DNA from 3 places in the Allocoprococcus similis genome. Region 1 is predicted to be linked to each of the others. Evidence: predicted binding sites of a transcription regulator. Region 1 holds the regulator's gene; each other region holds the start of a gene.
The links. The regulator Rex, encoded in region 1, represses fermentation and respiration genes when NADH is low (regulators of the CRP and FNR family bind a similar motif). The targets are predictions, from matches to a motif close to ATTGTTAANTANTTAACAAT.

Region 2: ACYQ5K_RS00880 (acyl-CoA carboxylase subunit beta) is a predicted target of Rex. The motif match lies at 7,604-7,623, and genes of this name have one in related genera.
Region 3: rsxC (electron transport complex subunit RsxC) is a predicted target of Rex. The motif match lies at 7,004-7,023, and genes of this name have one in related genera.

The regions. Positions count from the first base shown of each region.
Region 1 is NZ_BAAHSG010000007.1:134,792-145,885, forward strand. It holds gene ftsY (signal recognition particle-docking protein FtsY) at 1-611, shown strand, start outside; gene ilvA (threonine ammonia-lyase) at 613-1,827, shown strand; gene ACYQ5K_RS04445 (beta/alpha barrel domain-containing protein) at 2,377-3,765, shown strand; gene ACYQ5K_RS04450 (GntR family transcriptional regulator) at 3,788-4,426, shown strand; gene ACYQ5K_RS04455 (NADP-dependent isocitrate dehydrogenase) at 4,446-5,642, shown strand; gene ACYQ5K_RS04460 (ABC-F family ATP-binding cassette domain-containing protein) at 5,700-7,607, opposite strand; gene ACYQ5K_RS04465 (redox-sensing transcriptional repressor Rex) at 7,766-8,413, shown strand; gene ACYQ5K_RS04470 (NAD(P)H-hydrate dehydratase) at 8,494-10,017, shown strand; gene alr (alanine racemase) at 10,014-11,094, shown strand, end outside.
Region 2 is NZ_BAAHSG010000002.1:1,646-12,739, forward strand. It holds gene ACYQ5K_RS00850 (BaiN/RdsA family NAD(P)/FAD-dependent oxidoreductase) at 1-1,008, opposite strand, end outside; gene ACYQ5K_RS00855 (MurR/RpiR family transcriptional regulator) at 1,005-1,904, opposite strand; gene ACYQ5K_RS00860 (oxaloacetate decarboxylase subunit alpha) at 2,088-3,497, opposite strand; gene ACYQ5K_RS00865 (sodium ion-translocating decarboxylase subunit beta) at 3,680-4,831, opposite strand; gene ACYQ5K_RS00870 (biotin/lipoyl-containing protein) at 4,868-5,233, opposite strand; gene ACYQ5K_RS00875 (OadG family transporter subunit) at 5,261-6,040, opposite strand; gene ACYQ5K_RS00880 (acyl-CoA carboxylase subunit beta) at 6,055-7,491, opposite strand; gene ACYQ5K_RS00885 (metal-dependent hydrolase family protein) at 7,669-8,907, opposite strand; gene ACYQ5K_RS00890 (M24 family metallopeptidase) at 9,304-10,383, opposite strand; gene ACYQ5K_RS00895 (hypothetical protein) at 10,395-11,094, opposite strand, start outside.
Region 3 is NZ_BAAHSG010000040.1:1,094-12,187, reverse strand. It holds gene ACYQ5K_RS14500 (leucine-rich repeat protein) at 1-385, shown strand, start outside; gene ACYQ5K_RS14495 (AAA family ATPase) at 382-1,323, shown strand; gene ACYQ5K_RS14490 (DUF58 domain-containing protein) at 1,328-2,500, shown strand; gene ACYQ5K_RS14485 (transglutaminase-like domain-containing protein) at 2,514-4,838, shown strand; gene ispH (4-hydroxy-3-methylbut-2-enyl diphosphate reductase) at 4,886-5,740, shown strand; gene rpsA (30S ribosomal protein S1) at 5,721-6,800, shown strand; gene rsxC (electron transport complex subunit RsxC) at 7,125-8,444, shown strand; gene ACYQ5K_RS14465 (RnfABCDGE type electron transport complex subunit D) at 8,470-9,441, shown strand; gene ACYQ5K_RS14460 (RnfABCDGE type electron transport complex subunit G) at 9,441-10,043, shown strand; gene rsxE (electron transport complex subunit RsxE) at 10,036-10,737, shown strand; gene ACYQ5K_RS14450 (electron transport complex protein RnfA) at 10,752-11,094, shown strand, end outside.

The DNA.
Region 1 (11,094 bases):
ATGGAGTTGGAAAAACGACTACTATCGGAAAACTTGCCGGTAAGATGAGAGGTCAGGGCAAGAAAGTTGTGCTTGCAGCAGCAGATACTTTCCGTGCAGCAGCGGGAGAGCAGTTAAAGGAATGGGCGCATCGTTCGGATGCAGACCTGATCGGCGGACAGGAAGGTGCAGATCCGGCAGCCATCGTTTATGATGCGGTAGCGGCTGCGAAAGCGAGAAAGGCAGATGTCCTTCTGGTGGATACAGCCGGAAGACTTCACAATAAAAAGAACCTGATGGAGGAACTGAAGAAGATTAACCGTGTGCTGGAAAGGGAATATCCGGAGGCATACAGAGAAACCTTGGTCGTTCTGGATGCAACGACCGGACAGAATGCACTTTCACAGGCAAAGGAATTCAGTGATGTTGCGGATATTACAGGAATTATCCTGACTAAGATGGATGGAACGGCCAAAGGCGGAATTGCAGTTGCAATTCAGGCAGAGCTTGGAATTCCTGTTAAATATATAGGTGTCGGTGAGATGATCGATGATCTGCAGAAATTCGATTCCGACGAATTTGTACAGGCATTATTTACAACAGAAGAAAAGAAGGAAGAAGGAGAAGAATAATATGCTGACATTGGAAAAATTTGAAGAAGCAAGCGAGATCGTAAAACGTGTGACTCGTCCGACAAAGCTTATCTACAGTGAGTATCTCAGTAGCCAGACCGGGGGAAAGGTTTATTTGAAACCGGAAAATATGCAGTACACAGGTGCATACAAATTAAGAGGAGCTTATTACAAGATCAGCACTCTTTCTGAGGAAGATCGTGCAAAAGGTCTGATCACAGCTTCAGCGGGAAACCATGCACAGGGTGTGGCATATGCGGCAAAAGCGTTTGGATGTAAGGCGACGATTGTTATGCCTACTGTCACTCCGCTGATCAAGGTAAACCGTACCAAGAGCTATGGTGCCGAGGTTGTTTTACACGGAGATGTTTATGACGATGCCTGTGCAAAGGCCTATGAGCTTGCTGAAGAGTACGGATATACTTTTGTACATCCGTTCGACGATCTGGATGTAGCTACCGGACAGGGAACGATTGCAATGGAAATTGTCCAGGAACTCCCGACCGTTGATTATATCCTTGCACCGATCGGGGGCGGCGGACTGATCACAGGTGTATCTACACTTGCGAAAATGCTGAATCCAAAGATCAAAGTGATCGGTGTGGAACCGGCAGAAGCAGCAAGTATGACTGCTGCAATCGAAGCAGGACATACCGTAACACTTCCAAGTGCCAACACGATCGCAGATGGTACAGCAGTAAAAAAAGTCGGGGAACAGAACCTCCCATACGTTATGGAAAATGTAGACCAGATCGTGACTGTAGAAGATGATGAACTGGTCGGAGCATTCCTTGATATGGTGGAAAACCATAAAATGGTAGTAGAAAACTCCGGTCTTCTTTCTGTTGCAGCTTTAAAACAGCTGGATCTGAAAGGTAAGAAAGTAGTATCTATCTTAAGCGGCGGGAACATGGATGTTATTACCATGTCTTCTGTTGTGCAGCACGGACTGATCCAGAGAGACCGTATCTTCTCTGTATCGGTACTTCTTCCGGATAAACCGGGTGAACTGGTAAAAGTGGCACAGACGATTGCAGAAGAGCAGGGAAATGTGATCAAACTGGAACATAATCAGTTTGTAAGCATTAACCGGAATGCGGCTGTGGAGCTTCGTGTGACACTGGAAGCATTTGGAACCGATCATAAGAACCGGATTATTGCGGCATTGGAGGCAGCCGGGTTCAGACCGAAGATGATCAGTGCAAAGTTATATTAAAATATTTGAGAGGGCAGTCTTATCCCATGGAGGGGTGAGGCTGCCTTTTTTGAATAGGGTTGTGAGGCTGGGCGGGAAAAAAGAATCTCTTCCAATCCAAGTTGTGCAAACCATTCCGATGAACCTCTGAAAGCGAAAATTATGTCAGCAAAGGCTTCCATAATTTTTGAGTTTCATCTCCATTGCACAAAATAGGATTGGAAGAGATTCTTTTTCCCGCCCAGCCAGATAACGGTATTGGCAAAGAGGACGACATTGCTTCATTGTGAAGAGAGGGATAGAGACAGTAAGGAAGTTGGGTGCTTGTCTAGGGTGGGAGATATTGGAAAAAAGGGATAATTGTTGAGGACGGGAGATATTGGAGAAAATAGGTGGATTAAACTAGGGAAAATGGATGAGAAGAGAATCGAGACTGTATGAAAGTTTAACAAATTAGCACTTTAATTGAATGAAATACTGGCTAAAGTCACGAAATGAGGAAAATGGGGTTGACATCGAAGGTATAGTTGTATACAATGATACAAAAATACAGGTCAGGGAGTGACGGTTATGGAAAACAGGAAGGTTTATCTGGATAAGCATACAAATTTATTGCAACTTGAGGAGCATATGTACCCGCTGGTAGACGTGGACACACCGAATGTGTTTCGGAACCTGTTTCATTATGATGAGATTCCGAAGATTGCGTTTAATGATCGTATTGTACCGCACAGTATGCCGGATGAGATCTGGATCACGGATACGACATTCAGGGATGGACAGCAGTCGAGAGCGCCCTATTCAACGGATCAGATTGTAACCATTTTCGATTATATGCACAGGCTTGGAGGTCCGCAGGGGAAGATTCGTCAGAGTGAATTTTTCTTATACAGCAAGAAAGACCGGGATGCCGTATATAAATGTATGGAAAGAGGTTATAAGTTCCCGGAGATCACAAGCTGGATCCGTGCAAATAAAAAGGATTTTGAGCTGGTAAAAGATCTGGGAATGAAGGAAACAGGAATCCTGGTAAGCTGTTCGGATTATCATATTTTTTATAAACTGAAGATGACAAGACGAGAGGCGATGGAACATTATCTGTCAGTTGTACGTGAATGTCTGGAGACCGGTATTAGTCCAAGATGTCATTTGGAAGATATTACCAGATCGGATATTTATGGATTTGTCATTCCATTCTGTCTGGAATTGATGCATCTGATGGAAGAATACCAGATTCCGGTTAAGATCCGTGTCTGTGATACGATGGGATACGGAGTCAACTATCCGGGGGCTGTGATTCCTCGTTCCATTCCGGGTATCATATACGGACTCAGAGTACATGCAGGTGTACCGAGTGAACTGATCGAATTCCATGGACATAATGATTTTTACAAGGCAGTCAATAATTCTACAACGGCCTGGCTTTATGGAGCGTGTGGCGTGAACTGTTCCTTGTTTGGAATCGGCGAACGTACCGGCAATACGCCACTGGAAGCAATGATTTTTGAATATGCGCAGCTTCGTGGAACGCTGGATGACATGGATACAACGGTGATTACTGAACTGGCAGAATATTATGAAAAAGAGATTGGATACCAGATCCCGCCGCGTACCCCGTTTGTCGGAAAGAATTTCAATGTAACCCGTGCGGGAATCCATGCAGACGGACTGTTAAAGAACGAAGAAATCTACAATGTGTTTGATACCGGCAAGTTTCTGAACCGACCACCGCTGGTTGCTGTGTCCAATACTTCCGGTCTTGCAGGTATTGCACACTGGATAAATACATATTATCACCTGAAAAATGAGAAACAGGTAGACAAGAATTCCATTTTAGTTGTAGAATTGAAGAAGTGGGTTGATGCGGAATATGAATCCGGCCGTGTGACCGTACTCACAGATGAGGAACTAATCCGGGAGATTGAGAGAATCTGTGGCGAAAAGGGGATCACAATCTAACGAAATTCAGGAGAGAGATAAAATGGAAGAGTATTCATTGAGAAGTCAGGTTTTTCAGACCATCAGAGATGACATTCTGAAAGGTAAATACGAAGAAAATGACGAACTCAGAGAAGCAACATTGGGGAAGGAACTTGGAGTTAGCCGTACACCGGTAAGAGAGGCACTTAGACAGTTGGAACTGGAGGGACTGGTGAACATCATTCCGAATAAAGGAGCCTATGTTACCGGTATTTCTGATAAGGATGTACATGATATTTATATGATCCGTTCCATGCTGGAAGGATTATGCGTCCGCTTGGCAACAGAACATATTACACAGGAGCAGCTGGAAGAACTGGATGAGATCATTCTTTTATCCGAGTATCATATGGATAAAGGACATTCCGATCAGCTGACAGAGCTGGATGGAAGATTCCATCAGATTCTGTATGAGGCATCACAGAGCAGGATCCTGGATCATGTGCTTTCGGATTTTCACAAATATGTACAGCTTGCAAGAAGGACTTCCGTTAAGACAGAAGAGCGTGCGATCAAGTCGATTGGCGAGCATAACGAGATCCTGAATGCCATCAAGGCAAAGGATGCGGAAAAAGCCGGCAATCTGGCAACGCTCCACATTATGCATGTTATGGAGAACCTGCATATCGAAGAAGAATAATCAAAAAGGAGACGAAGCTATGAGTAAAATTCAGATGACGACACCGATTGTTGAGATGGACGGAGATGAGATGACCAGAATTCTCTGGAGGATGATAAAAGATGATCTTCTTCTGCCGTATATCGATCTTAAGACAGATTATTATGATCTTGGACTGGAACACCGCAATGAGACAGATGACCAGGTTACAGTTGATTCAGCTAATGCAACAAAGAAGTACAAAGTAGCTGTCAAATGTGCGACCATTACACCGAATGCGGCAAGGGTAAAAGAATATGATCTCAAAGAGATGTGGAAGAGTCCGAACGGAACAATCCGTGCGATTCTGGATGGAACGGTATTTCGTGCTCCGATCGTGGTAAAAGGAATTGAACCATGTGTAAAGAACTGGAAGAAGCCGATCACGATTGCCCGTCATGCTTATGGGGATGTATATAAAGGAACCGAGATGAAGATTCCGGGACCTGGAAAGGCAGAACTGGTCTACACAGCACCTGACGGAACAGAGACAAGAGAGCTGATCCATAATTTTGATGGAGCAGGTATTATCCAGGGAATGCACAATATCAATGCATCGATTGAAAGTTTTGCAAGAAGCTGTTTTAGTTATGCGCTGGATACAAAGCAGGATCTTTGGTTTGCAACAAAAGATACCATTTCCAAAAAATATGACCATACATTCAAAGATATCTTCCAGGAGATCTTTGATGCGGAGTATAAGAACCTTTTTGATGAAGCGGGAATTGAATATTTCTACACATTGATCGATGATGCGGTAGCCCGTGTAATGAAGTCAGAGGGTGGTTATATCTGGGCATGTAAGAATTATGACGGGGACGTGATGAGTGATATGGTTTCCTCAGCATTTGGTTCACTTGCCATGATGACATCTGTACTGGTATCGCCGGAAGGGTTTTATGAATATGAAGCTGCGCATGGAACAGTACAGCGTCATTATTACAAACACCTGAAAGGGGAAGAGACTTCAACAAACTCTGTTGCAACGATCTTTGCATGGTCAGGAGCTCTGCGCAAGAGAGGAGAACTGGATGGAAACCAGGAACTGATGGATTTTGCAGACCGTTTGGAAAAAGCAACGATCGGTACGATTGAAGAGGGTTATATGACAAAGGATCTGGCAATGATCACAACTCTTCCGGAGGTGCATGTACTGAACAGTGAAGGATTTATCAAAGCGATTGCAGAAAGATTATAAAAAGAGCAGGGAATGCATGAAGGGCGTATCCCTGACAGAAAAATGGGAAGGACCGGCTTATTCAGCCAGTTCTTCCCATTTTTCATAGAGTTCTTCGAGCTCTGATTCGTTCGCTGTTTTTTCTTTTGCCAGTTCCTGGCATTTGACAGAATTCGTATAGACTTCTTCCAGCATCATCAGTTCATCGATTTCGCCATTGCGCGTCTCAAGAACACCGATACGTTCTTCTGTTTTCTTCAGGTCGTTCTGTCTTTTGCGGAGACGTGCCTGTTCTTCTTTCTGCTCCTGCCAGCTCAGTTTGGATTCGGAAACCTGCGTCGGTGCGTCTTCAGAAGCAGTTGTGGAAACAGCCGGGGTCAGAAGATCTTTTTTCTCCAGATAATAATCATAGTTGCCGATATAATTGACAAAGGTATTGCCGGTCAGTTCCAGAATGCGGGTGGCGGTCTGGTTGATGAAATAACGGTCATGTGACACATAAAGTACCGTACCGGTATAATCATTCAGAGCCCGCTCGAGAATTTCCTTGGAAGTGATGTCCAAATGGTTGGTCGGCTCATCGAGGATCAGGAAATTCGCATTGGAGAGCATCAGCTTTGCCAGAGATACACGTCCCCTTTCACCACCACTTAAATCGCCGATCAGCTTGAAAACATCATCTCCGGTAAAAAGAAAAGCCGCAAGCATGTTCCGGATCTGTGTGTTGGTAAGCATCGGATAATCATCGGAAATTTCTTCAAAGATTGTCTTATCCATATGAAGGACGTGGTGTTCCTGATCGTAGTAACCAATCTCCACATTGGCACCCAGTGTAAAGGAACCGCTGTCTGCCCGGATCACATTGTTCAGAATCTTGAGAAGCGTAGTTTTTCCGGTTCCGTTGTCGCCAATAATGGCTACATGTTCCCCACGCTTGATCTCGAAACTGATATCTGTGAAAAGTGTCTGTGGCGGAAAGGCTTTGCTTAATCCTTTGACAGAAAGTACATCATTGCCACTGACACGTGAAGGTTCCAGCTTCAGATGGATGTCGGTGTTGATCTCCATCGGTTTGTCTACAAGCGTCATCTTATCCAGCATTTTTTCCCGGCTTTCGGCACGCTTGATGGATTTCTCACGGTTAAATGAACGGAGCTTTTCGATTACGGCTTCCTGATGTTTGATCTCACGCTGCTGATTCAAGTATTCTTTTAATTTGGCTTCCCTGAGCTGTTCTTTTTTGACAGCAAAATCAGAATAATTGCCCATATAAGTATGAAGCTGTCCCTGCTCGACTTCAATCACCTTTGTAACTACACGGTTTAGGAAATAGCGGTCGTGGGATACGATAAGAACAGCACCCGGATAATTCAGAAGATAGGTTTCCAGCCATGCGATGGAGTTCATATCCAGGTGGTTGGTTGGCTCATCCAGAAGCAGGACGTCAGGCTTGGTAAGAAGGAGTTTGCCAAGAGATACACGGGTCTTCTGACCACCGGATAAAGAATCTACGGGTTTGGTAAATTCTTCTTCTGTAAATCCGAGACCTTTTAGAACGCCGGTAAGCTCACTTTTATAGGCGTAACCGTCTGCGTGCTCAAATGCAGAAGTCAGTCTCTGATAAGTGGAAAGACGTGCTTCAAGAGCATCTCCGGAAAGAGACGGAAGCTCCATCTCGATTGTACGTATCTGCTTTTCCATCTCAATGATTTCAGCTTTTGCCGTGCGGACTTCTTCGTAAATGGTATTGCCGCTTTCCATCTCCTGATGCTGTGCAAGGTAGCCGAGAGTTTTGCCTTTGGTAAGAACAACCGTCCCTGCATCGGGAGAAAGTTGTCCTACGATCATCTTGAGGATCGTGGATTTGCCGGCTCCGTTAAGACCTACTAGGGCAGCTTTTTCATGGTTTTCTATATGAAAGGAACCGTCTTTTACGATGACCTGATCCCCAAAACTTTTTGACAGATTATGACATGCCAGTATCATTTTTATATCCTCCTGTTAAAGTGGCAATTATGTTACTGCTCACAGTAACATAATTATAGCTGAAATACGACAAAAAACAACTATAAAATTTGACTTTTTCGTTGGATTCTTATATAATTAAAAATAATGAGTCAAAAAATAGGAAGGTGGAAGTGAAAGTGGCATCAAGAGAAATATCTCAGGCAGTAATAAGGAGACTTCCGCGGTATTATCGTTATTTAGGGGAACTACTGGAGAGCGGAGTCGAACGGATATCATCCAATGAATTAAGTAAAAGAATGAAAGTGACTGCTTCACAGATCCGGCAGGATCTGAATAATTTCGGTGGATTTGGACAGCAGGGATATGGCTATAATGTAAAGTATCTTTATACAGAGATAGGTAAGATCCTTGGACTGAACGAGAAACATAAATTCGTTATCATTGGAGCAGGAAATCTTGGACAGGCATTGGCGAACTATGCAGCATTTGAAAATCGGGGATTTGTTTTAAAAGGGCTGTTTGACGTAAACCCAAGGCTTGCCGGATTGACGATCCGTGGAGTTGAGATCCGTATGATGGATGAATTGAAGGATTTTGTGAAAGAAAACGATATTGAGATCGGGGTTCTCACGATTCCGAAGGCAAAAGCAGTAGAGGTTGCCAATCTCCTGGTAGATAATGGAGTCAAGGCTATCTGGAATTTTGCGCATACAGATCTGAATCTGCCGGATAATATTATTGTGGAGAATGTTCATTTGTCTGAAAGTCTGATGAGATTATCTTATAACATCACCAGATACAATGAAGAACATGAAGGAAAGTAGTCAAAGCATACCAGAAGGCAGAGGTGCAGGAAAGTTTTTTCCTGCACCTTTTTGAAAATTAAATGTATGGGAGACCGGATATGAAAGAAATACTGACAGCAGATCAGATGAGAAGATCGGATCAGAGAATGATACAGAAGATGCAGGTCCCGTCCCTTGTCCTGATGGAACGGGCGGCACTTCAGTGTGTGGCTGCGATGAAAGCAGAAGGCATAGACTTGTCGAAAGCACTGGTTGTGTGTGGAAGTGGCAACAACGGTGGTGACGGATTCGCAATTGCAAGGATGCTCGTAGAAGAAGGATATCATCCGGATGTAGTATTGGTCGGAAATTATGACCATCGTAGTGAAGAAACAAAAATCCAGATGAAAATTCTGGAAAATCTGGGAATATCTGTAGGAAACAGTTTGCCACAGAAAGAATATAGTGTTATTATAGATGCCGTATTCGGTATTGGTCTGTCACGTGAAATAAAAGGCAGGTATGCAGAGGTGATCGATCAGATGAACCGGATGACTGCCTGTAAGGTGGCAGTTGACACTCCTTCAGGGATCCGTTCGGATGATGGGAAAGTGCTTGGAACTGCATTTAAAGCAGATCTTACAGTGACCTTTGCGTTTCAGAAGATGGGACAGATCCTGTATCCGGGATGTGAGTATGCAGGAAAGCTTGTTACAGCTCCGATCGGAATTACCAGGCCGGAGTTTTTTGCGGAAGAAGAAATCTGCATGGCACTTGAAAAATCCGATGTGCCGGCAATGCTGCCGCAAAGGAAACCGGATTCTAATAAAGGGACTTATGGAAAGGTTCTGATGATTACCGGAAGCAAAGGAATGTCCGGTGCAGCATATTTAAGTGCCAGGGCAGCATATCTTTCGGGAGCCGGGCTTGTCCGGATTTATACGGAGGAAAGCAACCGGGCAATCTTACAGGAACTTTTACCGGAGGCGGTAATGACGACCTATTCTCTGGATGAGACAGAATCCTTTGAAGAACTTCCGGATTTGCTGGAATGGGCGGATGTGCTCTGTATTGGCTGCGGACTCGGCATGGGACCGCATTCGGAGAAATTACTGAAAAAGGTGCTTGAGAATAATAAAAAACCGGCTGTTATTGATGCGGACGGACTGAACCTTCTGGCAAAGACCGGTGAGTGGGGGATCGGACAGATTCGGATGAATCCTTCCGGATATGTACTTACTCCGCACATGAAAGAAATGTCCAGACTGACCGGATACAGCGTACAGGAATTAAAAGACAACAGAAGAGAGCTATTACGGAAATATACAGAAAAAGTTCATGCTGTCTGTGTACTGAAAGACAGCAGGACACTTATGAAAGCGCCGGAGGGAAGGCTTATGATCAATACCACCGGTAATGCGGCAATGGCAAAGGCCGGATCGGGAGATGTGCTTGCCGGAATGATCACCGGACTTATGGCACAGCATCTGAGACCGGATGATGCAGCTGTGCTTGGCGTTTATCTGCATGGCCTGTGCGGAGATCATGCCAGAAAAGAACTTGGCTCTTACAGTGTGCTTGCGGGTGATCTTTTGAAAATGCTCGGCAGGACACTTAAGGAATTGGAGGATATGACAGAATGAAGAAATACAGCAGACTGCGTGCGGTGATCGATCTGGATGCGGTGATGTATAATATGGAAATGATGCATGCAAATATAGAAGAGGGAACCAAGATGGTCGTGGTCATCAAAACAGATGGTTATGGTCATGGAGCGGTACCGATTTCAAGAATGCTGGAAGATGTGGATTATGTCTGGGGCTATGCGGTCGCAACTCTGGATGAAGGTGTTGTACTCAGAAAAGCCGGCATTCAGAAGCCGATTCTTTGCCTGGGATGTATTTTCCCGGATCAGCTGGAAGAGATGATCCGTCATGAGATCCGCATGACAGCCTACAGCTATGAGCTTGCGAAGCTTGCGGATGAGACCGCATACCGTATGGGGAAGAAGGCATATCTGCACATTAAGATCGATACTGGAATGTCAAGACTTGGCTTTCCGGTATCGAAAGAAAGCGTAGAGGAGATCCTTAAGATCGGCAGACTTGTTTACACGGATTGCGAAGGAATGTTTACCCATTTTTCAAAGGCAGATGAGACGGATAAGACCACAACACTGGAACAGATCCGTGCCTTTCTGTGGATGAAAGAGCATCTTGCAGCAGAAGGTATGGAATTTACTTATTATCACTGTGCAAACAGTGCAAGTATCATTGATATGCCAAAGCTTGGAATGGATCTGGAGAGAGCCGGGATTTCTACCTATGGACTGTATCCGTCAGATGAAGTCAATAAGGAGGAAGTTCCGCTCCGACCGGCAATGGAGCTGATCGCGCATGTGACTTATGTGAAATGGATTGAAAAGGGTACGGCAGTCAGCTACGGAGGCACCTTTGTTGCGCCGAAAAGGATGCAGATCGCCACGATCCCGACGGGATATGGAGACGGATACCCACGGAGTCTTTCCAACAAAGGATATGTCCTGATCCATGGTCAGAAGGCACCGATCCTTGGCAGAGTCTGTATGGATCAGTTCATGGTAGATGTGACCGAGATCCCGGATGTGAAATTTGGTGACAGGGCAACACTGGTCGGTCACGACGGGGATGCTTATCTTTCAATAGATGAGCTTGCCGGTCTGAGCGGTAGATTTAACTATG
Region 2 (11,094 bases), on a different contig from region 1:
GATCAGATGGACAAAATTCATCCGCTCTTCTTTTGTGATCACATTGACCTTCTTCTCCGGATCAATGCCGCTTAAGTGGATCATGACCGGAAGTAATTTTGCCGGGAAAAGTCCGGTGACTGCATTTTTAAACTGTTTGTTATGGTTCGCATCAAATTCCCGCAGCACTCTTGCATCCAGCTGTTCTTCGGAAAGTGCCGGTTTCAGATCGATCACCAGCTTTAACTCATGCTTTTTCTGCAGGATTTTACCTACATAGGCACTCGCACTGATGATCAGTGGCCCGCTGACTCCAAAGTGGGTGAATAACATTTCTCCGAAATCACTGTACAGCTCTTTCTTCCCATCATAGACCGTTGCCTGGACATTCCTGAGGGAAAGCCCCATCAGTGCCGGAATATACTCTTCTCTGACATTCATCGGAACCAGTGACGGTGCAGGCTCGGTGATCTTGTGTCCCATCGCTTCTGCGAAACGGTAGCCATCACCGGTTGAACCTGTTGTCTGATAGCTGACACCACCGGTTGCGATAATACAGGCATCCCCATCTTCTCTGCTTCCGTCTGCCATCACAAGGTGGGAGAATCTTCCATCCTCTGCCACAACCTTGTCCACATTGGAATAAAGATGGATGTGCACACCGTTTCGCTTCATTTCCATCTCCAGTGTGCGGATCACATCCGAAGAATGATCCGACTGTGGAAATACACGGTTGCCACGCTCAGTCTTCAGACGCAGACCTGCATTTTCAAAGAAATCCATCACATCCTGATTGGTAAATCCATAAAAACTGCTGTACATGAATTTCTCATTGGATATCATATTCTGGAAAAGCTCTTCTACATCACAGGCATTGGTGACGTTGCATCTGCCTTTTCCTGTGATAAAAAGCTTCTTCCCAAGTTTTTCATTTTTCTCAAATACGTGGACTTCATTGCCATTTTTCGCCGCAAATATGGATGCGAACATACCGGCAGCTCCGCCCCCTACGATCAGTACTTTACTCATTTGATCCTTACCTCATCTTCTACAGGCTCCAGCTCATCTCTGGAATAAACCTGATATTCGTCCCAGATGTCCTCCAGTGTCTCCAGCGTCTCGATGACATCATCCTGCTTCTTCATACAGAGTGCAACCACCAGTGCATTGATCACACTGAGCGGTGCAACCAGGGAATCTACGATGGATGCCATATCACTCTTGGCGATCAGGTTGCAGGAGGAATAGAGATTCATCGGAGAATTCACGCTGTCGGTCAGGGTGATTACCTTTGCTTTCCGGTTGCTGGCAAATTCCAGCGCTTTTAAAGTACGCATGGAATACCGCGGAAAACTGATCCCGATGATCACATCTTCTTCCCCGATCCGGATCAGCTGCTCAAAAATCTCGCTGGAACTGTTGGTATCGACCTCTACCACATCCTCACAGATCAGATTCAGATAGAAAGTCAGGAATTTCGCCAGCGGTGCACAGCTTCGGATTCCAATTACATAAACCTTTTTTGCCGCAAGGATCGTATCCACTGCCAGCTCAAATGCATGATTGTCCACGGATTCCAGTGTCTGCTTGATCTTCTCGATATCAGACTGCAGAACCGTCGCCAGAATCTCACTCCGGTCGATCCGTCCGTAGGTCACTTCCATACGCTGGATGGAATTCAGCTTGGTACGAACCAGCTCTCCCAGTGCTTTCTGGAATTCCGGATAGCCTTTGTATCCAAGCTGTGTCGCGAAACGGACAACCGTTGATTCGCTGACACCAACTGCCTCTCCCATCTTTGCAGCCGTCAGGAAGGCTGCTTTATCATAATTTTCTTTGATGTAATCCGCAAGCCGCTTCTGTCCTTTGCTGAACTTCGGATATCTCTCATCAATTCTTATCAGTAACTCATTTTTTGTGCTCACAATTTGCCTCCAAATAAGAAACGTGCCTTTTTATAAAATCATTTACTTCTATTATAAATAAGGTCACAACCCTTTTTATTATAAGCAAAAGAGCCATAAAATTCAACTCGAATTTTATGGCTCCTGAAGTTACGTTTTGCTCACAAAATACTGTCTGTAACAGCTTTCGTCAGTTCGTCGCTATTATACCGGATAACTTCCGTCTTTTGCAATTGTAGCATCTACTTTCTTCTCCTGTGCCTCGCGGTATTTGAAGAAGTCTGTAGCTACCTGCGGGAAGAGTGCGTAGCTGAGTACGTCTTCATCCTGCTCTTTGTACTGTTCCATCTCTTTTTCAAGAGTAGCAAGTTCATCCGGGATCAGATCTGCCGGACGGCATGTGATAACTTCCGGATTGTCTCCAAGTACTTTCTTAACAACATCCGGGTTGAACGGTTTAACAGTTGCACCGTATTTTCCGCTCAGGATGTCTTTTGTCTCTTTTGTTGCCATCTTGTAGCGTTCGCCCATCAGGACATTGAATACTGCCTGTGTACCAACGATCTGTGATGACGGAGTAACCAGCGGTGGTTCACCAAGGTCTTTACGAACTCTCGGTACTTCTTCAAGTACGTCGTAGAACTTGTCTTCTGCTCCCTGCTCTTTGAGCTGAGAAGTAAGGTTGGAAAGCATTCCGCCCGGTACCTGGTACAGAAGAGTCTTGATGTTAACACCAAGGTTCTTCGGATTGAGAAGTCCGCTGTCAAGTGCTTCGTCACGGATCGGACGGAAGTAATCAGCGATCTCAGCCAGAAGACTCTGGTCAAATCCTGTATCATAAGGTGTTCCTTTGAAAGTCTCAACCATAACTTCTGTTGCTGGCTGGGAAGTTCCAAGTGCGAACGGTGAAATAGCAGTATCGATCACGTCTACACCGGCTTCAACTGCTTTTAAGTATGTCATTGAAGCAACACCTGATGTGTAATGTGTATGCAGCTGGATCGGGATATCAACAGCTTCTTTCAATGCTCCGACAAGTTCTGTTGCCTTGTACGGAAGAAGAAGTCCTGCCATATCTTTGATACAGATAGAGTTTGCACCCATATCTTCGATTCTCTTGGCGATGTCTACCCAGTAATCTAAGGTATAAGCATCTCCAAGTGTATAAGAAAGTGCGATCTGTGCTTCTGCTTTCTCAGCGTTAGCTGCTTTTACTGCTGTCTGAAGGTTTCTAAGGTCATTCAGACAGTCAAAAATACGAATGATATCGATTCCATTTGCAACAGATTTCTTAACGAAGTATTCTACTACGTCATCTGCATATGGACGGTATCCAAGGATGTTCTGTCCACGGAAGAGCATCTGAAGTTTGGTGTTCTTGAATCCGTCACGGAATTTACGAAGTCTTGACCATGGATCTTCATGCAGGAAACGAAGGGATGCATCAAATGTAGCTCCGCCCCAGCATTCTACGGAATGGTATCCGACTTTGTCCATTTTATCTACGATCGGAAGCATCTGTTCTGTGGTAAGTCTTGTTGCGATCAGGGACTGATGCGCATCACGCAGAACTGTTTCCGTAATCTTAATCGGTTTCTTTTCAATTGCTGCCATTATATCTTCCTCCAATTATTATAAGGTTTATTACGCTCCAGGATTGTTATCTCACTGTCAGATACGCGCTGCTCGCAGCGCTAAGGGAACCTGACGGTTTCCTTCTGTGCCTGATGGCACAGTCTGACATTTCGATAGCAACCGCGATTTGCCCTTGCAAGCAAGCAAATCGCTTCCTGTTGCTACATAACTCCGAAAATTGCCATAAATGTTCCGGCTGCTACGGCTGTTCCGATAACTCCGGCTACGTTCGGTCCCATTGCATGCATCAGAAGGAAGTTGGTCGGATCTGCTTCCGCTCCTACTTTCTGGGATACACGGGCTGCCATAGGTACGGCAGATACTCCGGCTGAACCGATCAGCGGGTTAACTTTGCCATGCGTAGCGACGCACATAAGTTTTCCGAACAGGACACCTGCTGCAGTACCGAATGCAAATGCGATAAGACCAAGTACTACGATCTTCAGTGTGCTGACATTCAGGAATGCTTCCGCACTTGTTGTTGCACCTACAGATGTTCCAAGCAGGATAACTACGATGTACATCATTGCGTTGGATGCAGTCTCTGTCAGCTGTCTTACAACACCGGATTCCTTGAACAGGTTACCAAGCATCAGCATACCAACCAGCGGAGCTGTTGTCGGAAGGATCATACATACAACGATTGTTACGATGATCGGGAACAGGATCTTCTCAAGCTGTGTAACCGGACGAAGCTGTCCCATTTTGATCTTTCTTTCCTTCTCTGTTGTGAGAAGCTTCATGATCGGCGGCTGGATGATCGGAACCAGTGACATGTACGAGTACGCCGCCACGGCGATCGGTCCCATCAGAGCCGTCTGCTGGAGCTTACCTGCAAGGAAGATGGATGTCGGTCCGTCTGCTCCACCGATGATGGAAATAGCAGCTGCTGCTTTATCAGAGAAACCAAGAGCCATCGCACCAAGATAAGCTGCGAAAATACCAAACTGTGCTGCCGCACCGAGGAGGAAGCTCATCGGGTTGGCGATCAGCGGTCCGAAGTCAGTCATCGCACCGACACCCATGAAAATAAGTGACGGGAGAATAGACCACTCATCCAGCTGGAAGAAGTAATACAAAAGTCCGCCCGTTCCGTTTGCCGAATCTTCTGCATGAAGCATGATATCCGGGTAAATATTTACCAGGAGCATACCAAATGCAATCGGTACAAGCAGAAGCGGTTCAAACCCATGCTTGATTGCAAGATAAAGGAAAAAACATGCAACTGCGATCATGATGTAGTTACCCCAAGTCAGGTTGAGGAACGCAGTCTGCTGCACGAGGTTTCCCAGTGTGTTAGTGATATATTCCATGTTATAACCTCCTGTTTTTCAAAAGGATGTTGCTCCTTAGTTCAATGTAGCCAGTGTCTGTCCTGCTTCTACTGCATCACCTACTGCTACATCGATACTTGCAACTGTTCCGTCTTCCGGAGCTACAACAGGAATTTCCATCTTCATTGCTTCTACGATAAGAACTGCATCACCGCGGGATACTTTCTGTCCTACGCTTGCTTCGATCTTAAATACTTTTCCGGCTGCACCAGCTTCTACTTTGATGCTTCCTGCTCCGGCTGCTGCTTTCGGAGCTGCCTTTGGTGCTGCTTTCGGAGCTGCCTTTGGTGCTGCTGCAGGTGCTGCAGCTGCTCCGTTTCCGTTTTCTTCTACTGTAACATCATATACGTTGCCGTTAACTGTGATTGTATAGTTTTTCATCTTTAAATCCTCCTGATTCTATTCGCACTATGCATTCCATTTGTTTGATTTTCTTCTCTTGATAGAACGTACTACAAATCCGTCTGTAGTAGTTCCTTCTGCTGCCGCGATCGCTGCTGCGATAACTGCAACAAGTTCGGTATCATCCATTTCTTCTGCTTCTTCTACAGCTGCTGCCACTGCCGGAGCCGGTGCTGCTTTCGGAGCTTCTTCTTTTTTCTTCTTGGATGTACCGTTAAGTAATGCAGGAACGTATTTGATCAGGGAAATGATGAAGCTCATGAAAATAAGCATTACGAATACAGTTCCCATACCAAGTAATGTGTTAAGTCCCGCTTTTTCAAGGATTTCGCTCATACCATAATGAGCATTGACTGTAAATGATTCCAGAGTCATATCTTCATCGAATACGAATTCCAAATCTGCACTTCTGTCAGAAAATGTAGCCGGTGCAGTTACTGTAACTCCTGTAGAAGTTGCTTTGAATTCATAGTCTTTATGACTTTCATAATCGCCGCATTCTTCCAGGGATGCTTTCCATCCTTCCAGTGCAGTTGCAAAATCATCTGCTTCCATCATTACACCGGTCTGGCTTTCAAACTGTGCCATCAGATATCCCTGGTTCCAGTCAGACATCTCTGTGATCTGGTCACTTGAGATGGATCCGCTCTGAATGATATCAAAAACAGAATCACAGGACTGGCTCAGTGTATCTTTATCGTAGCTGACGGTCTTTGCATTTCCGCAGCCTGCAAGGCCGAGCACAAGTACCAGAACTGCGACTATTAAACTAATCTTTTTCTTCACTTCGCTTCACCTCGCTAAATTGTTCCGTGTTTTTTGGATGGTCTTTCTTCCCTTTTTGTAAATAACATCTCAAATGCACCGATCACATATTTTCTTGTATCTGCCGGTTCGATGATGGTATCTACATATCCTCTTCCTGCTGCTGAGAGCGGGCTTGACTGAAGTGCTTTGTATTCTTCTGTCTTTGCTTTTAATGTGCCTGCATCTGCATCTGTGTACATGATCTTAGCTGCCATATCTGCTGCCATCATTCCGATCTCAGCTTCCGGCCATGCGTATACCATGTCTGCACCGATGGCTTTGCTGTTCATGGTCACATATGCACTTCCGAATGCTTTGCCTGTGATCACATTGACTTTCGGTACAGTTGCGTCTGCAAATGCATAAGTGAGAGCTGCCATCTCTCTTGCAAGGTTCTTTTCTGAGCATGCAGATGCCTTAAGTCCTTTTACATTTGTAAGTGTCAGTACCGGAATTCCGAATGCATCACAGAATTTAACGAAAGCGGTTGCTTTCTTGCATCCCATTGCTGAGAGTGTGCCATCGAATTCTTCTGCTGTGTTTCCTTCTTCATCATATACTTTTGAGCGGTTGGCAACAGCGCCTACTGTCATTCCGTTCAGACGGATGAAGCCTGTTACCATATCTTTTGCATATGCTTTCTTTGTCTCAATGAACACACCATTGTCAGAGATCATAGAAAGAGCAAGTGCTGCATCTTCTGCTGCGTTCTCAAGATCTGCACATACTCTGTTCAGATCGTCTGTGCATTCATCGTATGCATCGTTGTCTTCGTTGTTAGCCGGAAGAATTGCTACGAGTGAGCGGATCTCGTCAAGAATTTCTTCTTCGCTTCCCACACCGTCAACGATTCCGGATTCTTCACTCTGGAATTTTGCGCTTGCTGTATCGCATTTGTCCGCGGTGTTGCCCGGAATGGTGTTCGGAGAGTTTACGAATAATTTTCCGTTCTCTGCCATGAATGTAAAATCAGAAAGTGCTGCTGCCGCTGCCAGTCCACCACCGCAATTGCCGAATACTGCTGTGATCTGTGGAATTACGCCAGAAGCCATAGCCTGTTTGTAATAGAAGCTTCCGAATGCGTTCAGTGCGTCAGTTGCTTCCTGAAGACGAAGTCCTGCGCAGTCGATCAGACCGATCACCGGTGCGCCCATCTTCATTGCCATATCATAAATGTTCGCAATCTTCTTTGCGTGCATCTCGCCGATGGTTCCGTTCAGTACAGATGCGTCCTGGCTGTATACATATACCAGGTTTCCATCGATCACACCGTAACCTGTGATGACGCCATCTGTCGGAGCTTTTTTCTCCTGCATGTTGAAATCTGTTGCTCTTGCAGTTACCTGTCCACCGATTTCAACAAAGCTTCCCTCATCGAGCAAATTGGCAATTCTTAAGCTCGCCGGGTTTGATGATGTTGTGTTGCTCATAAATCTAGCCCTCCATTTTTATAAATTTAATAATTAAATCAAATTTTCTGCCGTGTATATTATACTTGCTTTTTATGCAATACGCAACTGTTTTTGATAAGTTTTCTCTTATTTTGTTAAATTTTCGACAAGTAACTTTTACGTGCAAAAAAGCCTCTGCAACGCAGAAGCCTTTTCTTACATAAACATATTCCCTGTTCCAACATAACGGATACCGTCTTCAAAGACTCTCTTTCCGCCAAGCGTAACAAATTTTACATCTTTTAATCTGGTGATATCCCGGCTTAAGTCACCGCCAACTACCAGAAGATCTGCATCCAGTCCTTCCGCAACAAGTCCGCGTTCTTTTTCCACACCCAGTACCTTTGCCGGGTTGGAGGTTGCCACCTGTACTGCCTGCACCGGTGTAATTCCGTATTCCACCATATATTGCAGTTCTCTCGGAAGCGGCAGGAGCGGAGAATGATACATCACCATATCGGTGCCGGCAAGAACCGTCACACCCGTATCATAAAATTCTTTAAAATGATCCCGGTACGCTTTGTATGCCGGTTCAAAGAATTCATAATTTGCCATCTCTTTTTGCATGACAGGATCGCTGACCGGTGCATCGCCATTCTTCTCGATATTTTCCTTGCACAGTTTATAGAGATAAGTATATGCCATGATTGTCGGTGTCCAGGCAATACCTTTTTCTGCCATCTGCTTAGCATGATCCAGCGTCATAAAGGTTCCATGTTCGATCGTGTCAAATCCGGCATCAATGCACATCTGAATCCCCGGATTGGTCCCGGCATGCACGCCACACTTGATTCCTCTTCTGTGGCACTCATCCACCGCCGCATCCAGTTCTTCCTGGGTAAACTCCGGATATGGTTCCCGGTTGGTGGTCAGGATCTTCACCCATTCCGCTCCGTCACGCACCTGCTTACGGATCTCTTTGCGGATTGCCCACGGACCGTCCATTTCCTCTACCTCTTCCCAGGCATGCCCGCCTGTCATGCAGATTCCAGTATCCGTATGCACGATTCTCGGGATCACGATAAATCCCTTCTTTTCTGCCAGTTTCAGATTCTTGCATACACCATGTGCAGAAGACATATCCCGCACCGTGGTGATCCCTCTTTCAAATGCAGACTGCGCATGCTGCAACGCATATAACATGATCAGCTGTGGTCCATAATTAAAGCTGTCCGGCTGGGAATATCCATAAGCCAGATGCGCATGCATATCCATAAGTCCCGGAAGAAGTGTCGCATCACCATACTCCTTAACTTCCTCCTGCGGAAATTCTTTCAGCAACTCTTCTTTCGGTGCGATTTTTCCGATCTTTCCATCCTTTCCAACATAGACTGCCTTATCCGTAAGAACGGTCTTTCCATCTCCTGTAATCAGATATTTCGTACTGATAATCATCCCTTGATCCCTCTTTAATTCCTTTATTTTTCAAATACACGCAGCCCTTTCATGCTGCCTCTCTCCCGTTGCATTCATTCTTTAACATTTTAAAGCGCAACCATCTTGAAGTGTATTATACTTGTTTTTTCAAGCCGGCGCAACCGTTTTCCACAGAATCTATTAAATATTTTGCAATTTTTAATCCGTTTTACGTCCAAAACTTTATACGGATACACTTGCACTTTTCATTTTACTCACAACATCGTTTGACAATCAATATTAAAATTTTGCGATTCCCAGGTCTGTGTCTAAAGATTACAGCGCAGATTTAAAAAAAGAAAACCCTTATCCGGCAAACCACCAGATAAGGATTTCCTCTATTCTTTATACTTTATTAGGATGACAACATTTTTATTACAGTGTGATCAGCGCATCTGTAATATTCGTAATTCTGCGGTATCCATCTTCTGTGATCAGGAAATCATCTTCCTGACGGACACCACCGATTCCCGGAATGTAAATTCCAGGTTCGATCGTATGAACCATTCCCGGCTGAAGGACCACTTTACTGCCGGTGCAGATATACGGCTGTTCATGAATATCCAGTCCGAAGTTGTGTCCCGGACCATGTGGAATATGATAGCCTGCATCTTCCACTACATTCACGATGATATCTCTGAGCTCGCCCATAACCATTCCCGGTTTCAGGCTGTTCTGTCCGGCATCCTTTGCTTTTCTGACTACGTCAAACATCTTGTAAAGCTCCGGATTCTTGGCTTTTCCTACTGCAACAGTACGGGTAATGTCCGAGCAGTATCCGTGATAATAAGTTCCGAAATCAATCGTCACAAAATCACCAAGCTGGATTTTTCTGTCGGATGCCGTCGCATGACAGTTTGCTCCGTTATCCGGACCAGATGCTACGATCGTCTCGAAGCAGAATCCTGAACCGCCACAGCTTCTGAACTGATATTCCAGTTCATTTGCAATATCGATCTCTGTAACGCCCGGTTTGATCACATCAAGCAGTGCATAGAAAGATCTCTCTGAGATCCGGCATGCCTGTTCGATCGTCTCGATTTCTTCCGGTGTCTTGATCGCACGTAAAGGTTCTACATAAGAGCCTTCGGAAACGAATTTTGTATCAGGAGCCTGGCTTACCAGATCCTGATAATCGTCAAACGTAAGATCTGCTCCACAGATTGCACACTGTTTTACTCCTGCTTCTGCCGCCAATTTACCGGTCTGGCTGAAGTAATTCAGTCCTTCACCATAGACAACAACTTCAAATCCTTCTGTTTCCTGTGCGGCCTGGAATTCAAACCGACCGTCTGTCACAAAATAATTTTTCTGTTCTGTCAGAAGCAGGACTGCAACTCCATATTCTCCGGTAAAGCCGGTCAGATACTTGATGTCGCTGCCTTTGCTGATCACAATTCCGTCATGACCGTTTTTCTTTGCAGCATCTACAATTGTCTGAATGCGTGTATTCATTGTTCCATCTCCTACTGAATGAAATCCCAGTTGAATTTCATATTTTCATCATATGATTTGTATGGTTTTCCATCAATATCATAGATATTTACATTATAATGCCAAGGTTCCGGAAGTGTCTTCTCCGGATAAATGTGCTTCATCAGCTCATATCCTTCCGGATCATAGACCTTCAGTTCCTCTCTTGTATTGACCGGTCCGCGGATACCATCCCATCGTCCGTCAACACCTTCCTGCATAACATTGAACCAGACAGTACTTAAGGTTGCAAAATACTCTTCGTAATTGCTGATCGCATAAGTGTCCGGCCACAAACCATTGTCGCTGGCATGCTGATATGCTTTCCGGATCATGTCTGCAAGCGTCTGGTCTTTCAGACCATTCATTCCAACCAGATGGATCGCATGTCCGAATTCATGGACAAGGATCATCTCATTTGGATAACTGGTTGCATATCTTCCGGTTCTGAGACGGATCACATTTGCCTCAGAAATAGAGGATGCCGGATTCGTCATCTCGCCGCCGTAACCTGCCACATGGCGGGTTGCAAGCAGATATCCCATTCTGTGTTCCGGGACATCATAAGCATTCTCAAGCAGTCCGAACACAGATACCTCTGCGCCTCTGCGGACAAGCTCTTCTGCTACTTCCGGGATCTTTTCAAGCATCATATCAATAATTGCAAGTGCTTTATCCACTACGGCCGGTGTT
Region 3 (11,094 bases), on a different contig from region 1:
GGAACCGTCTGATGAAGAAGTAGAAAAAGAGATCAACAAAAGGCTGAAGCCTGTGGAAAAACAGCTTCGCAAAATGCTTCATCTGCCGGAAGCGGAAGAGCAGGAAGATGAAGAAAAGACTGATCAGAAGGAACCGGAAGTGGCAGCAGATCCAGCGTCAGATGCTGTAGAATCGGATATTTCCGTAACTGGTAAGACAGAAGAAAATATTTCCGGAGAAGACAATGCAGATTCGGAGAAAAAAGAAGATGCATCAGCAGACCGGAACAACGGGGACGGATCTGCAAATGAAGAAATAGAGCCGGATCAGGAGCAGGAAGAAGAACCTGCAGATAAGGAAGAGATGAAGGCAGAGGAAAATGAGGAGGATACAGAAGAAAAATGATCGTTGAACAGTCAAAAGAGATTATTGCTGAAGTAAATAAAGCATTTATCGGAAAGAATGACATTGTAGAAAAAGTACTTATGACCATCTATGCCGGTGGTCATGTACTGCTTGAGGACTGCCCGGGAGTGGGGAAGACAACGCTTGCACTGGCGTTCTCGAAAGTGATTGGACTTAGCAATAAACGTATCCAGTTTACAACCGATACACTGCCGTCAGACATTACCGGTTTTAATATGTTTAACAGAGAGACCAATCAGTTCGAATACCGGGAGGGTGCGGCAAACTGCCAGCTGCTTCTGGCGGATGAAATCAACCGTACCTCACCGAAGACACAGTCAGCGCTTCTGGAAGTCATGGAAGAACATACGATCAGTATTGACGGACAGACCTTCGCACTACCGGAACCTTTCATCTGTATTGCGACGCAGAACCCGCTTGGTTTTGCAGGAACCCAGCCACTGCCGGAATCACAGCTGGACCGTTTTATGGTCTGCCTGTCCATTGGTTATCCGAGCCTGGAAAATCAGATGAAGATCATCAATGCACAGAGATACCACAACCCGCTTCAGGATGTGAAGACGGTGGCAAGTGCACAGAATGTACTGGAAGTTCAGAATTACCTGACATCGATCAAAGTAAAGGATACCGTGCTTGCCTATGCGATCAGGCTGTGCGAAGAGACCAGAGAGCACCCACTTGTAGAACTTGGGATTTCTCCACGAGGTGTGGCTGCACTCATAAAAATGGCACGTGCAAATGCAGTACTCAGGGAACGGAATTATGTGATTCCGGAAGATGTTCAGAATGTGTTCTGTGATGTCTGTGCCCATCGTCTTGTACTTAGACCACAGGCGCAGGTAGAAGGTGTCAGCGCACGGAAGCTTCTGCAGGATATTATGGCTGTGATCAAGCCGCCGACAAGGACAGAGAGGTAGAAACATGTGGAAAAATCGGTTGGGATACATCCTTTTTTTCGCAGCAGTAATGATCATGCTGGTGATTTCCGGAAAGCCGTATCTGCTTGGAGTATTGATTGTTCTGTTTCTGCTTGCAGTGGCAATGGGCGTTTTTACAAGACATGATGTGACGAATTTAAAGATTTCCGCAAGTGCACCATCCGGAGCACAGGAAGGAAAAGAAAACTTTTTCACTATAGATGTCTTCGCGGCGAAGAAGATACGGACGGCAGGATATCTGATGATAACTGTTTGTGAAAAGAATGAAATGTTCGGCAGGACCTGGGAGAGAAAGCTTCTGTTGCGGTTAAAAGGAGAAAAGAATCATTACAAAATACCACTTGCATGCAGACTGTGCGGTGAAATCCGGCTTACCTGTAAAGAGATCTGGGTACGTGATCTGCTGAAGCTTTTTCAGGTCAGGGCGAATCTGTTTGGAGAAATCCGGACGGTCATTTATCCGAGAAAAGTAAATTTGCAGGTAGAGCTTTCGCAGGCTACGATCGGAGCACCGAAAAGTGAAGGGATGATGCAGAACCGGAAAGGAAATGATCTGAGCGAGATCTATGATATCAGGGAATATGTGCCTGGAGATGATATCCGTTCTATTCACTGGAAGCTTTCAAGCAAGACAGAGAATCTGATCCTGCGGGAGGCGAGTGATCCTTCCCATTACAATGTTGTTTTGCTGCCGGATTTCGGGCAGGATTTTATGAAAGAAGAACAGTCGGAAAATGTAATAAATGCGGCAGTTGCAGTAGGGGCATCAATCGGGCAAAGACTGATCGAAAAAAGAGTAGCTTTTTGCATGGCACTTCCATCGGTGAGTGGACTTCAGATCTGTGAAATCAAAGACCGCCGGGAATTACAGAGAATCCTTGCCCTGTGGCTTGCGTGTCCGGTTGCGCCGAAAAGCGGTGACGGGCTGCAGTGTTTTATGATGGAACGACTGGAACAGTATTTTACAAGACTTCTGATCCTGACTGCAGGAGAGTACCAGCAGAATTTAAGTGGTCTGAATGAACGGATCGGAATTACGGTCCTTCACATATCAGCAGCGGCCGGGTACGTAAATGCAGAGAGTGGAAATGGATGCGAGATCATAGAAATACCGGCAGGAATTGATAATCAGGAAACTTACCGGATACGATGTTAAGGATGTACAGAAGATGAAAGAGAAAATGAAAGAGATTCCCGTTCAGAGAGTAGAATCGGATGAGGGAAAAACTTTATATAAGATTGCAGGATGGACAGCTTTTCTTGCCTGTATATTGTTGCTCGGCGGAGTATCTGTTCTTCAGAAAAGCTGGGGAGATCTGGCACCGTCTGTCTGGATGACAGGAGGAATGGCAGTTGTCGGAATACTGATCTGCATTCTGGGAAAATGGCTTCAGAGACGATACGCATTTGCATGGATAGCCGACCAGCTTCCGTGGCTGATACTGCTGATCTGGGGAACGCCGGTCCGGTGCCTGAACGGCGCAAAGGAATGGCTCGATCTTATGAGCACCAGATGGAATTTTGCACATAATGGTGGGACTGCGGTTTTTGTAGCAAGTGCCACAAAAAAAGAGATTCTGGTTGTCTCGCTTTTGGCGGCACTTCTTCTTGGACAGGCTGTATTTAAGCTGACAGAAAGCCATTCGCATCTGGCGGGAATCTTCTTCTGTACCTTGCTGATCGCGGTTGAAGTGGCCGGTGATACTTTTGATCCGATAACCAGCAGTTTTCTGATCATTGCGCTTCTTGGTATGAACATGTCTGATGCGGGAACAATGGTAACACGGACGTGTCTGCGGTGGATCATTGGAATAGGGGCACTTTTGTTTGCAGGGGCAGTATTTATCCCAAATGGTGAGGTGGAATCCATCCGTCAGCTGCGTGAAAACACAAAGCAGGCGGTTCATGAGATCCGTTATGGAAAGGACAGCCTTCCTAAGGGAGATCTGGGAAAAGCTGCAAAACTAAAAGAAAGCGAAGCCGTCATGCTGGAGGTACAGTCGGAGCAGGAAAAATCCATGTATCTGCGTGGATTTGTCGGAAGTGTCTATGAAGGTGGAGTCTGGAAAGAGACAGAAGATTCTGCATATGGCGGAGAAAATGCAGGAATGCTGAGGTGGCTGAAACAGAAGCATTTCGATCCGCAGACACAGGTGGCAACGTATTATGAGCTCGGAGAGGACGAAAATGCTCCGGAAAGTAACCGCGTCCGGTACAAGATTGAGGATGCATCCAGATATTATGTATATCTTCCGTCCAGCATAAAGGAAGTAACCGATGGAAGACTAAAAGAGAAAAAGGATATCAGATATGTAAGCCGTGGCTTTATCGCCGGAAAAGGATATGAGATCGAGGAAGTCTCGGGTTCCAGGCCATCTGAGCTTATGGTAGCAGACGGCTGGGTGTCTGATCCGCAGACGGATGCACAGAAAGAATACTGTGAGGCAGAATCCGTATACCGGCAGTTTGTATATGACAATTATACAAAGGCAGAAGCTGATCTGGCAGATTTGATAGACGAAGTATTCTGGAAAGATTATGAAACAGAAAATGACGGGATTTACAGTGCACTTTCACATATCAGGGAGATTCTGAAGGAAAAGGTACAGTACACAGATGCGCCTGCGGCAGTTCCGGAAGGAGCAGATCCGGTCCGGTATTTTCTGAACGGCTCTCATCAGGGAAATGCAATGCTCTATGCCACGACAGCAGTAGAAGCACTTCGTCTGCATGGAATTCCGGCAAGATATGTAGAAGGCTATTATCTGTCGGGAAATACGGTTGCGGACAGTCAGGATGCACCTGCTTTGCTTAGCGGTAAAGACGCACATGCCTGGGCAGAGGTGTATTTTGACGGAATCGGCTGGCTCCCGGTAGATGTGACGCCGGGATACTATTATGAGGCGGTGGCGTTACAGCAGATGGTAGGAACGCCGGATATGGTACGGAAAACTGCATCTGTGAATAATAATTCTTTTGAAGCGAATCAGCTGACCGGTGAAAACGGCACGGCTTCTGAGAAACAGGAAAATTTTCGGGTTGCGAAAAAAACCATGCGGATCCTGCTTGGAATTGTGGCTGTTTTCCTGATGCTCCTGGTTATTATTTTTGCGCTGGCAGAAGCGGTGCGCGTATTGGCCGCCTGGCTGATGAAGAAGGAATATGACCGGACAGCCGGAGAAGAACAGGTGCGGAGGGCAGAGCTGATCATCCGCGGATATCTCGGACTCTGGGGAATAGAAGCGCATCTTGGATGGAATACAGAAGAAACAGACAGAAAGATTGCTGAAAAGACAGGAACACTCCGGAGGGGTGAGTACTGTCGGGTGTGCGAGCTCCTTGAAAAAACGATCTATGGAGAGGAAGAACTGGAAGAATATGAGAAACGTACACTGAACCGGTTCATAAAAAAACTAACTGTTCCGGGCGAAAAATGTAATCTGAAGACGCGGATGAATCTGCGCTATGCATGTTTCAAATTTCTAGGTATGTAAAAAGAATCACTTATCAGAAAAATAAAAACAACAGGAGGAACCTAAAGATGGAAGTAATACGCGCAAAAAGTGCCGGATTCTGCTTTGGCGTAAAACGCGCTGTCGATACAGTATATGAGCAGGTCAAAAAACAGATGGGAAAACAGATCTATACTTATGGTCCGATCATCCATAATGAAGAGGTTGTAAAGGACATGGAAGCACATGGCGTAAAAGTCCTGCGCAGTGAGGAAGAACTGAAAGGTCTGGAAGAAGGGCTGGTGATCATCCGCTCTCATGGTGTTCCAAAGAGAATCTGTGACCTGATGGATGAAAAAGGCATCGAATATGTAGATGCAACCTGTCCGTTTGTGAAAAGGATCCATAAAATTGTTGCCGAAGAAAGTAAAAAAGGCAGCCGGATCATCATCATTGGTAATCCGGATCACCCTGAGGTTGAAGGAATCCGGGGCTGGGCAGAAGGAAATGTAACCGTTATAAAAAATGCAGAAGAAGCTGAAAAATTTGAAAATACTACATCCGAAAGAATTTGTATTGTGTCTCAGACGACATTTAATTACAATAAATTCAAAGATTTAGTTGAAATTATTTCGGAAAAGGGTTATGATATAAGTGTTTTAAATACGATTTGTAATGCGACCAGAGAGCGTCAGACAGAAGCAAGGAGCATTGCAAAAGAGGTGGATGCTATGATTGTAATCGGAGACAAACATAGTTCCAACACCCAGAAACTGTATGAAATATGCAGCAGGGAATGTCACAATACGTACTATATACAGACACTTGACGATTTTGATATGAATCAATTAAGGTCCGTGGAAACAGTAGGTATTACAGCAGGGGCATCCACGCCCAACAATATAATTGAGGAGGTTCAAAATAATGTCAGAATTAACTTTTGAACAAATGTTAGACGAGTCATTTAAAACAATTCATAATGGAGAGGTCGTAGATGGTACTGTAATTGATGTTAAGCCAGACGAAATTATCTTAAATATAGGATACAAAGCAGACGGTATCATCACCAGAAGTGAGTATACCAATGATAACAGTGTAGATCTTACAACTGTTGTTTCTGTTGGCGATCCAATGACTGTTAAAGTACTGAAAGTCAATGATGGAGAAGGACAGGTTCTTCTTACATATAAGAGACTTGTTGCAGAAAAAGGTAATGAAAGATTAAAAGAAGCATTTGAGAACAAAGAAGTCCTGAAAGCACCGGTTACTCAGATCCTTGGCGGTGGATTAAGCGTTGTTGTAGATGAAGCAAGAGTATTCATCCCGGCAAGTCTTGTATCAGATACTTACGAAAAAGACCTTTCTAAGTACAAAGATCAGGAGATCGAATTTGTTATCAGCGAATTCAATCCAAGAAGAAACCGTATCATCGGTGACAGAAGACAGCTTCTTGTTGCTGAAAGAGCAGAAAAGCAGAAAGAACTCTTCGCTAAACTTAAAGTCGGTGATGTGATCGAAGGAACAGTTAAGAACGTAACAGATTTCGGCGCATTTATCGATCTCGGCGGAGTAGACGGACTTCTTCATATCTCTGAGATGTCATGGGGAAGAGTTGACAATCCGAAGAAAGTATTCACAGTTGGTGAAACTCTCAAAGTCCTTGTTAAGGATATCCATGATACAAAAGTTGCACTCAGCTTAAAATTCCCGGAGTCAAATCCATGGGCTAACGCAACTGAGAAGTATGCTGTAGGCACAGTTGTAACAGGAAAAGTTGCAAGAATGACAGACTTTGGTGCATTCGTAGAACTTGCTCCTGGAGTAGATGCACTTCTTCATGTATCACAGATCTCAAGAGCACATGTTGAAAAACCTTCAGACGTACTTTCTGTAGGTCAGGAGATCACAGCTAAGATCGTAGATCTTAACGAAGCTGACAAGAAGATCAGCCTTAGCATGAAAGCACTTGAAAATGCAGAAGCTCAGGAAGAAACTGAAGAATAATTAAACAAGATATACAAGGATAGAGGCTGATTGAAGTCTCTATCTTTTGTTTGAAAAAACTGATAGACATAACTAACTACAGCTAAAAAAGTTTTCGGATCCATAAGTGATCTCGATAAGTAAGATGAAAAATTTTACCGAATAGTCAGAAAATTCACAAAGAGAGGTCGTAGTAGCCTCTCTTTTTTTCGTAAAGAGACTATTGTGTTAAAAAAACGACAAGATGTACTGGAAAATATACAATAAAATGACGAAAGTTACTGGAATTGTAGGATTTATTTTAGTATATTTATAAGAGAGAAAACAGGAAGGAAGGATATCAAAATGGGACTTTTGACATTTAAAGGCGGAGTTCATCCAAACGACGGAAAAAGTCTTGCAAAAGACAAAGCAATCGTAGAGCTTCTGCCACAGGGTGATCTTGTATACCCGTTATCCCAGCATATCGGAGCACCAGCTAAGCCAGTAGTAGCAAAAGGTGACCATGTGCTTAAAGGGCAGAAAATTGCCGAAGCGGGGGGCTTCGTGTCTGCACCGATCTATGCATCCGTATCAGGTACTGTAAAAGCAATTGAACCACGTGTGAATCCGACAGGCTCTAAAGTGAACAGTATTATCATTGCAAATGACGGTCAGTATGAAGAAGTAGAATATCCACAGCCAAAACCTCTTTCTGAACTGACAAAAGAAGAGATTCTGAATATCATTGGAGAGGCTGGTATAGTAGGTATGGGTGGAGCAGGTTTTCCTACCAGAGTGAAGCTTTCACCAAAAGAGCCAGACAAAATTGATTATATCATTGCAAACTGTGCAGAGTGTGAACCATACATTACTGCCGATTACAGAAGAATGCTGGAGAATCCGGAGCTTCTGGTAGAAGGTATGCGTGTGATCCTGAAGCTTTTTGATAATGCGAAAGGTTTATTTGCGATTGAAGACAACAAACCGGACTGTATTGCAAAATTAAAAGAGCTGACCAAGGACGAGCCTCGTATGGAGGTCAGAGAGATGATGACTAAGTACCCGCAGGGGGCAGAACGTCAGCTGATTTTTGCAAATACGGGACGTGCGATCAATTCTACGATGCTTCCGGCAGACGCAGGATGCGTAGTAGATAACGTAGAGACGATCATCAGCGTTTACAATGCAGTTGTAAAAGGCATTCCGTCTATGGAACGAGTTGTTACCGTAACAGGAGATGGCGTTGTAAATCCAGGGAACTACAAAGTACTTTTCGGAACCAACCAGAATGAACTGATCGAAGCAGCCGGCGGACTCAAAGAAGGCTGTGAAAAAGTGATTTCCGGTGGACCGATGATGGGATTTGCGATGTACACAACAGATACACCGGTCACCAAGACATCTTCATCTATTCTGTGTATGTCAAAGGATGAAGTATCAGCCTGTGAACCGACAGCATGTATCAACTGCGGACGGTGTGTTGACGCCTGTCCAAGCCGCATTATTCCGTCAAGACTGGCTGATTTTGCAGAGCGCCACGATGAAGAAGCGTTCCTTAAGTTCAATGGTCTTGAATGTGTAGAATGCGGATCCTGCAGTTATGTATGCCCGGCTAAGAGACAGCTGAAGCAGGCAATCGGATCTATGAGAAAAACCGCACTTGCCAACAAAAAGAAAAAATAGAATAGAGAGGAAGAGGTGAACAAAAGTGAGTGAACAGTTAAAAGTATCATCTTCACCACATATTCGTTCTAAAGAGACAACCGGCAATATCATGCTGTGGGTTATCATCGCTCTGTTACCGGCAACTTTCTTTGGAATTTACAACTTCCGTGACACACATGCATGGCTGCTTGTTATTGTGACAACAGCTGCAGCAGTTCTTACGGAGTACATTTACGAAAAACTGATGCATAAAAAGATTACGATCAAGGATTACAGTGCTGCAGTTACAGGACTTCTGCTTGCACTCAACCTTCCGCCGACAGCCCCAATCTGGATGGGAATCATCGGAAGTGTATTTGCAATCCTGGTTGTAAAGCAGCTCTTCGGTGGACTGGGACAGAATTTCATGAACCCGGCGCTCGGAGCAAGATGTTTCCTTCTTATTTCCTTTACAGGAAGAATGACAAGCTTCGTATATGACGGCGTATCCGGTGCAACTCCACTTGCAACGATCCGTGCCAATATCGAAGCAGGAAACGCAGCACTTGACGGTGTGAACAGCATGGACATGCTGATCGGAAATATTGCCGGAACTATTGGTGAGACATCCGTTATCGCAATCGTGATCGGTGCGATCATCCTGATCCTCAAAGGAATCATTGATCTTCGTATCCCTGGTACATATATTGTGACATTTGCACTTTTCATCGGAATCTTCGGTGGATTCGTAGACGGAGTCGGATTCTTCAATGTTCAGTACATGACAGCAGAGCTCTGTGGTGGTGGTCTGATGCTTGGAGCATGGTTTATGGCAACCGATTATGTAACTTCCCCGATCACGAAAAAGGGACAGATCGTATACGGTATCCTTCTTGGATGTCTGACAGGTCTTTTCCGTCTGTTCGGTGGTTCAGCAGAAGGTGTATCTTATGCGATCATCTTCAGTAACCTTCTTGTACCGCTGATCGAGAGAGTTACTCTTCCAAAACCTTTCGGTAAAGGAGGAGAAAAATAATGAATAAGATTATCAAAAATACACTGATCCTTGCAGCGATCACAGTAGTATCCGGTCTGGTGCTCGGAGCAGCTTATGAAGTAACAAAAGATCCGATCGCCCAGACACAGGCAAAGCAGAAACAGGAAGCCTGCCAGGCAGTTTATCCGGAAGCTGATTCCTTCGAAGCAATGGACGTAGATCAGAAAGCTGCAAAAGAAGCAATCAAAAAGATGGGAACGAATGCAACAGTAGATGAAGTCTATTCTGCTGTTATGGATGGAAGCGAAGCTGGTTATGTTATAACAGTAACAGACAAAGACGGTTACGGCGGAGATATCCAGATCACAGTTGGTATCATGGCTGACGGTACGTTCAATGGTATTTCTTTCCTTTCCATCAGCGAGACAGCAGGTCTTGGTATGCGTGCGAAAGAACCGAACTTCTATAATCAGTTTGCAGGACAGCAGGCTGAAAAATTCTATGTATCCAAAGATGGCGGAGACGGACAGCCGATCGATGCTTTAAGTGGTGCAACCATCACTTCCCGTGCAGTCACAGGAGCTGTCAACACAGCACTTGGATATTACCAGACAGCGTTAGGAGGTAGTGGAAATGAATAAATGTACAGAAAGATTGTATAACGGTCTTGTAAAAGAAAATCCGACCTTTGTTATGATGCTTGGTATGTGTCCGACACTGGCGGTTACAACATCCGCAATCAACGGTATTGGTATGGGACTTTCTACCACAGTGGTACTGATCTTCTCAAACCTTTTGATTTCCCTGCTGCGTAAGATCATTCCGGATTCTGTTCGTATGCCGGCATTCATCGTAGTCGTAGCAACACTCGTTACCGTGGTACAGTTCCTTATGGAAGGTTTTGTACCTGGACTTTATGCATCACTTGGTGTATATATTCCTCTGATCGTAGTAAACTGTATCATCCTCGGACGTGCAGAAGCATACGCATCAAAGAACCCGGTTCTTCCGTCTATCTTCGATGGTATCGGTATGGGACTTGGATTTACCTTTGGTCTTACCTGCATCGGTATCGTCAGAGAGCTGATCGGTTCCGGAAAAGTATTCGGTCTTCAGATTATGCCGGATATCTACGAACCTGTTACAATTTTCATCCTTGCTCCTGGTGCATTCCTTGTACTTGCATTCCTTGTGGCTGCACGTAACAAGATCATGAAGAGACTGGAAGCAAAAGGCAAGAAAGTTGTCAAAGCACAGGGATGCTGCGAAGGCGGATGCGCTTCATGTGGCGGATGCGACGGACACGTATTCCCGACAGGTCAGGAAAAGGAATAGGAGGGAGATAAGAGATGAAAGAATTACTTATTATAGCAGTTGGTTCGGCGCTTGTTAACAACGTCGTACTCAGCCAGTTCCTCGGTATCTGTCCTTTCCTTGGCGTTTCTAAGAAAATTGAGACAGCAGCCGGCATGGGCGGCGCAGTTGTTTTCGTTATCACGATTGCATCTTTTATTACTGGTGCGATCTACCAGTTTATCTTACACCCTGCAGGATTTGAGTATCTGCAGACCATCGTATTTATCCTGGTCATCGCAGCACTCGTTCAGTTTGTAGAGATGTTCCTCAAGAAGGTTATGCCTCCGCTTTATAATGCACTGGGTGTATATCTTCCGCTGATCACAACAAACTGTG